Regions from separate parts of the Methylobacterium sp. WL9 genome, predicted to be linked through region 2. Evidence: predicted binding sites of a transcription regulator. Region 2 holds the regulator's gene; the other holds the start of a gene.

Region 1 (3,407 bases), on a different contig from region 2:
GCGCCTGCTTGGCGGAGCCGCCGGCCGAATCGCCCTCGACGATGAAGATCTCGGAGCCGGCCGTGCCGGCGGCCGAGCAGTCGGCCAGCTTGCCGGGCAGGCGCAGCTTGCGGGTGGCGCTCTTGCGGGCGACCTCCTTCTCCTGGCGGCGGCGCAGGCGCTCCTCGGCGCGGTCGATCACCCAGTCCAAGAGCTTGTTGGCCTGGGCCGGGGAGGCGGCGAGCCAATGGTCGAAGGCGTCTCGGATCCCGGTCTCGACGATGCGCGAGGCCTCGACGGTGGCGAGCTTGTCCTTGGTCTGGCCCTGGAATTCCGGCTCGCGGATGAACACGGACAGCATCGAGGCGCAGGTGGCCATGACGTCGTCGGTGGTGACGTGGGCCATGCGCTTGGCCTGGTTCACGCGCTCGGCATGCTCGCGGAGCGCCCGGAGCAGCGCGACGCGCAGGCCCGCCTCGTGGGTGCCGCCCTCGGGCGTCGGGATCGTGTTGCAGTAGGAGGACGACACCCCGTCGTCCTGCACCATCCAGGCGACGGCCCATTCCATGGAGCCGTGGCCGCCGGGCTTGGTGATCTTGCCCGAAAACACCGCTTCGGTGACGAGCTCCTTGCCGTCGATCTCGCGGCCGAGATAGTCGCGCAGGCCGCCGGGGAATTTATGCACGGCTTCGGACGGGACTCCCTCCATGCCCTCGACGAGGGACGGCGCGCAGCGCCAGCGGATCTCGACGCCGCCGAAGAGGTAGGCCTTGGAGCGCGCCATCTTGAAGAGGCGGCGCGGGTCGAAATGGTGGGCCCCGAAGATTTGGGCGTCGGGGTGGAAGCGCACGCGGGTGCCGCGCCGGTTGTTGACGCGCCCGACCTCGACGATCGGCCCCTGCGCATGCCCGCGGGAAAAATTCTGGCGGTAGAGGGTCTGGTTGCGGGCGACCTCGACTTCGAGAACGTCCGACAGGGCGTTCACCACCGAGATGCCGACGCCGTGCAGGCCGCCGGAGGTCTCGTAGACCTTGGAATCGAATTTACCGCCGGCATGCAGCGTGGTCATGATGACCTCGAGCGCCGACTTGCCGGGAAACTTCGGGTGCGGGTCGATGGGGATGCCGCGGCCGTTATCGGTCACGACGAGGCTGCCGCCTTCCTCGAGCTCCACCTCGATGAAGCTGGCATGGCCCGCCACCGCCTCGTCCATCGAATTGTCGATCACCTCGGCGAAGAGGTGGTGCAGGGCGCGGTCGTCCGTGCCGCCAATATACATGCCGGGCCGGCGCCGCACCGGCTCCAACCCCTCCAGCACCTCGATGTCGGAGGCGTTATAGCCCGCCTCGGCGCTCTCGACCGCCGGCACGACCGCGACCTTGCGGCGGCGCTCGGCGGCGTCCGGCTGGACGTCCTTCGGCGTGGCGGCTGCTCCCTTGGCTCCGGGACCGAACAGATCGCGTGCGGGGTCGCTCACGCGGCGGCTCCGGACGCCTGGGTTTGGTCGCGCAGCATTCGCCTTCATCCCTCGATCGTACCAGAACAGAACGGAAACAAACAGCGCGATTCCGTCGCCCGGGCGCAGCGCATCATCGCATGCGGGCCGGGGCCGAGCCAGTGAGCGGCCGACACGCCGGCCGGCGCAGGCAGCCCGGTGTCATCGGAGTGTCGGCTCGCCGTGGTTAACATCGCGTCGCAGGCCGCCTCCGGCACGGAACCGGGTGCGACATTCGCGCGTTGGTTAACGCAATGGTCAAGCTTTGCCGCCGACCCGACGCCACAGGGAGACTTTTTCGATGACCACCGCCGCCGCCCAAGCGCGTCATCTCTCCCTCGTCCGCCTCGAGCAGGCGGCCGGACAGGCTTTCGGGTGTGCCGACGAGGGGGAGCGGGTCTCCGCCCTGCGCGGGCCGATGCTGCTGACGCCGGCCGCGATCACCCTCGCGACCTTCGCCACGGCCGTTGCCGCGACGATCACCTACCTCGTTTGACGCGGAAGCCTCAGGCCGCCACCGGCACCGCGCAGGCGCGGATGTCCCGCGCCAGGGCATCGACCCGCTCGGGCGCCGTATCCCAGGCGAACATGAACCGCGCTCCGCCGCCGATGAAGGTGTAGAAGCGCCAGCCCCGCCGGGCGAGGGCGTCGAGCACGTCCGGCGCCGCCGATAGAAATACGGCGTTCGCCTCGACCGGGAACATCGCGGACACACCCGGCACGTCGGCCACCGCGGCGGCGAGCCTTCGGGCGCAGGCATTGGCGTGCTCGGCGTTGCGGAGCCAGGCTCCGCTCTCCAGCATCCCGACCCAGGGGGCCGAGAGGTAGCGCATCTTCGAGGCGAGCTGGCCGGCCTGCTTGCAGCGGTAGTCGAAGTCCTCCGCCATCGCCCGGTCGAAGAACAGGATCGCCTCGCCCACCGCCATGCCGTTCTTGGTGCCGCCGAAGCAGAGCACGTCGACGCCGGATTTCCAGGTCAGCTCTGCGGGCGAGCGCTGCAGCGAGGCGCAGGCGTTGGCGAAGCGGGCACCGTCCATGTGCAGGCGCAGGCCGAGGCTCCGGCAGGTTTCGGAGAGCGCCTGCAGTTGCGCGACGGAATAGACCCGGCCGGTCTCGGTCGATTGCGTGATCGTCACCGCGCGCGGCTTCGGGAAGTGGATGTCGCTGCGCCGTCCGGCCACCGCCCGCACCGCCTCGGGCGTCAGCAGCCCGTCCGTCGTCGGCGCGGTCAGCAGCTTCGAGCCGCCGGAGAAGAATTCCGGCGCGCCGCACTCGTCGGTCTCGACATGGGCGCTCTCGGCGCAGATCACGCTGTGATAGCTTTGGCAGAGCGAGGCGAGCGCCATCGAATTCGCCGCCGTGCCGTTGAAGGCGAAGAACACCTCGCAGTCGGTCTCGAACAGGTTTCTGAAGGCTTCCGCCGCCCGCTCGGTCCAAGCATCGGCGCCATAGGCGGGGGCGTGGCCCGTGTTGGCCTCGGCCATCGCGTTCCAGGCCTCCGGGCAAATCCCCGAATAATTGTCGCTGGCGAATTGCTGCTCGGTGAGGATGTCGGCCACGGCTCTTTTCCATTCGGATGAGCTGACGCGCGGCGAAGTCCCCTTGGTTGCCGGACCGGCCGCATCCCCTGTTTGATCAGGGCGCCACCTTGCCGGGAAGGGCAGGTTGGCGTTGAGCGTCGGCTCAACTCGTGATGCTGAATGGAAAACTAGGCGGGTCGGGGATTGGCCGCAAGGGCGCTGCCGTCACACACTCTGGAACGGCTGCTCGCACGCCGGATGCAGTATGGCGAGGATCGAGACCAAATCGGCCTGCGGATCAACGTGGTAGTAGATTGCGTAGCGATAGCCGGGCGACACGATCCGCCGCACGGCTTCCTCGTTCCTGCTCACGGCCGCTGAAGGGATGGTCGGCGAGGCGATCTACGGCAGCG
Region 2 (3,407 bases):
AGGTCCTCGACATCGCCGCCGCAGTGAAGCCCTCGGACCGGGGCGAACTCGAGATCACATCCGTCAACCAGGCCTATCTCGATCTCGGCCAGCTCCACGTCGAGCGGATGTCCCGCGGCTATGCCTGGCTCGATACCGGCACGCATGACAGCCTGCTGGAAGCGGCGGAGTTCGTACGCACCCTGCAGAACCGCCAGGGCCTCCAGGTCGCCTGCCTGGAGGAGATCGCCTATCTTCAGAACTTCATCACCCGCGACCAGCTCGTCGCCCGCGGCGAACTGTTCGCCAAGACCTCCTACGGCCAGAACCTGCTGCGGCTCGCCAAGGAGGACCAGCCGCTGGACGGGACGGCCTAGCGCTCGCCAAGTGCCATCACGGCACCGGTATAGGTCTCGGCGACTTCGCAGAACGGGATGCCGGCCGCCGTCGAGAGCACGGCCTCGACGAAGAACAGCCTGTTCTCGGGCCCAGGCAGTTCGGCGTCGCCCGGCGTCCAAAGCATCTTGAGCGACAGGTTGCGCCGCGTCGGCGACAGCGGATGCACCACGCGCCCGAACGGGGCCTGCGTGGTCTCCAACATCGTATTCATCTCCGGCGTCAGCCGGCCCGGCACGTACCAGTTGTCGGCCTCGGACAGGACGTGGCCACCGCAGGTCAAGCGGACGCGCCGATAGCGCACCAGCTCGTCGGCACCGATCGCCAGGCGCTCGCGCTGCTCGGCCGAAAGCGGCTTGTCCGCGCCTGCAACCCGTACGGCCGTGAGACGCGGATCGGCGGCGAGGCCGCGCTCGGCGCACCAGGCCTCGAGGACGGCGGTCGCACTGTGGGCGGCGAGCAGGCGGGCACTCAGGGTTTCGATCAAGCACTCGGTCCCGGCCCTCGGTTCGATTGGGAGGATCGTCGGCGGCTCTTGCGCACGGGCCGGTGCCGGTGTCGCAACGCAGCCGACAGCCGCCGCGAGGGCCAATACCGCGATCCGCCGGCCACCCTCGGGGCCTGTCGCACCGTCGGCTTCCGCATCCATTGCGCAGCGCAATACGGTGTCCCGCTGGAAACGTCCATCGGCGAAGGAGACGCAGCTTTGCCCGTCATGGCGCAATTCACGCTTGTCTCTCGCTTGCAGAACACTTGAAGAACGCTTAACGTGTTCGTGGTTTGTTTCGGCGGTTCCGCGCTTGGCGGTCGCCCCCTCCTAGGTGGCTCTCATGTTGACGCGCAAGCAGTTGGAGCTGCTCCAGTTCATCCAGCAGAGAATGAGCGAGAGCGGCGTTCCCCCCTCCTTCGACGAGATGAAGGATGCGCTCGATCTGCGCTCCAAATCCGGCATCCACCGGTTGATCACAGCGCTGGAGGAGCGTGGCTTTCTGCGGCGCCTGCCGAATCGGGCGCGCGCCATCGAGATCATCCGTATTCCGGAGCCGATCACGGGCAAGCAGCCGCCCGCGCCACAGGCCGAAGTGCGTCGTTTCACACCGAGCGTGGTCGAGGGTGGGCGGTCCAAGTCCGTTCCGCCGAGGCCGACGACGACACAGGTCTTCGACGAAGACGGCCGCTCGGTGATGGTGCCGGTGATGGGCCGGATCGCGGCCGGTACGCCGATCTCCGCTATCCAGAACCAGAGCCATTCCATCGCGATGTCGCCGGACTTCCTGGCCGGCGGCGAGCACTACGCGCTGGAAGTGCGCGGCGATTCGATGATCGAGGCCGGCATCCTCGACGGCGACCTCGTGGTGATCCGCAAGCAGGATACAGCCCAGACCGGCGACATCATCGTGGCGCTGATCGACGACGAGGAGGCGACCCTGAAGCGCCTGCGCCGCCGCGGCTCCTCAATCGCTCTGGAGGCCGCCAACCCGGCCTACGAGACCCGCGTACTCGGACCCGACCGGGTCCAGATCCAGGGCCGCCTCGTCAGTCTCGTGCGCCGCTACTGAAGCGGCTCGGCAGGGGCGTCCGCAGCAGAAGCTTCGGTGTCCTCAGTAGGTGACGGCTGCCGGTAGTTCGCGAAGCCTGATGGCTGAACGGGCGTCGGCAAATCCGGTTTGGACGTAGGCGGTTCGGGCGGCTTGATGGCAGCCGCCGGACGCCAGGGCGGCGGTGGACCGGGCTTTCGTACGGTGACCAGAACCGGTCCGCTCGAGTCTAGGCGGATCATCGCCGCGCCGTGCTCGGCCAGAAATTTCCGGTCGAGGAGCAGGCCCGCCGCGCAACCGGGCGGCGCATCTCGGCGGGTCACCAGAATAGCGGCGCGGGCGCAATCCTCGAACAGGCCGCGCCGGTCCTTGACGAGGGACAGCCACCGTCCGTCCGCCAGCCGGATCGTACAGCCGAGCCGGTCGCAGCGGGCGCCCTCCCCCTGCCCGACCTGATCGGCCCGGCGCCCATCGCCGTCGGCCTTGAGCCACTGCTCCAGCACGAAGTTCGGCGGCTTGCCGAGGATGGCGAGGCGCCCATCGGCACCCCGAACCGCCGCGCCGGCCCCATCGCGATCGATGAAGACATCGTAGCGAGCGGGCGTCGCAGCGAGGGCAAGTCCCCCGACGGCTGGCAGCAGAGCCAACCAACGTAGCCGCGAGACCAGAAGCGTCGCGAACAGGAGCGCAGCCGCCAGCAATGCGAGCGCCCAAGGGCCATAGGACGGAACCACGAGATTGGCCTGCCCGAATCCGGCGATCCAGGTCGAGATCGCGAGCATGCCGCGCACCGCCTGCCCCATCAGCCACCAGACCGGCTGATCGAGGGCAAAGGGGTAGGCGAGGATGCCGATCACCGCGGACGGCATCACCACCAGCGACACGAGCGGCAGGGTCAGGGCGTTGCCGACGAGCCCGAACGGCTGAACGGTCTGGAAGTGATAGGTCGAGAACGGCGCCGTCGCGATCTGTGCGACCAGCGTCGTCGCCAACGTGCCGACCACCGCCGCCGCGACGAAGGACAGCGCACGTCCGAACCAGCCGAGGCGCTCGCCCGAGAACAGCCGTCCATCGATGAGCGGCGCGCAGGTGATCAGTCCGGCGACGGCCCCGAACGACATCTGAAAGCTCGGGCCGAGCAGGGCCTCGGGCTCGCGAGCCAGCGCGATCATCGCAGCGAGCGCGAGGTTGCGCATGCTCAATGCCGGGCGGTCGACCAGGATGGCGCCGAGCATCACAAGGGTCATGATCCAGGAGCGCTCGGCCGCGATGTCCCAGCCGGAGAAGGCGCAATAGGCGGTGACGCCGGCCATCGCCGCGCCGGCCGCGATCTTCTTGATCGGCCAGGTGAGCGCCAGAACCGGCACCAGCGCGAGCATCGCCCGCACCAGCCAGAACACGACACCGGCGGCGAGCACCATGTGCAGCCCGGAGATCGACACCACGTGATAGATCCCCGCCGCGCGCAGCACGTCGTTGGTCTGCGGCGAGATC

Evidence for each region. Region 2 encodes LexA, which represses DNA repair genes until DNA is damaged. Its sites were predicted from a motif close to TGTTCNNNNTGTGTTCNG; they were not measured.
Region 1: a site for LexA is predicted at 1,518-1,535, ahead of parE (DNA topoisomerase IV subunit B). Genes of this name have one in related genera too.

Annotation. Positions count from the first base shown of each region.
Region 1 covers NZ_VRVE01000001.1:82,202-85,608, forward strand. The annotation lists gene parE (DNA topoisomerase IV subunit B) at 1-1,456, opposite strand, end outside; gene FV217_RS00320 (hypothetical protein) at 1,776-1,970, shown strand; gene FV217_RS00325 (low specificity L-threonine aldolase) at 1,981-3,024, opposite strand; SAM-I-IV-variant riboswitch at 3,067-3,176, opposite strand; gene FV217_RS23265 (hypothetical protein) at 3,220-3,366, opposite strand.
Region 2 covers NZ_VRVE01000003.1:99,573-102,979, reverse strand. The annotation lists gene rfbA (glucose-1-phosphate thymidylyltransferase RfbA) at 1-356, shown strand, start outside; gene FV217_RS02325 (hypothetical protein) at 353-898, opposite strand; gene lexA (transcriptional repressor LexA) at 1,206-1,934, shown strand; gene FV217_RS02315 (ComEC/Rec2 family competence protein) at 1,928-3,407, opposite strand, start outside.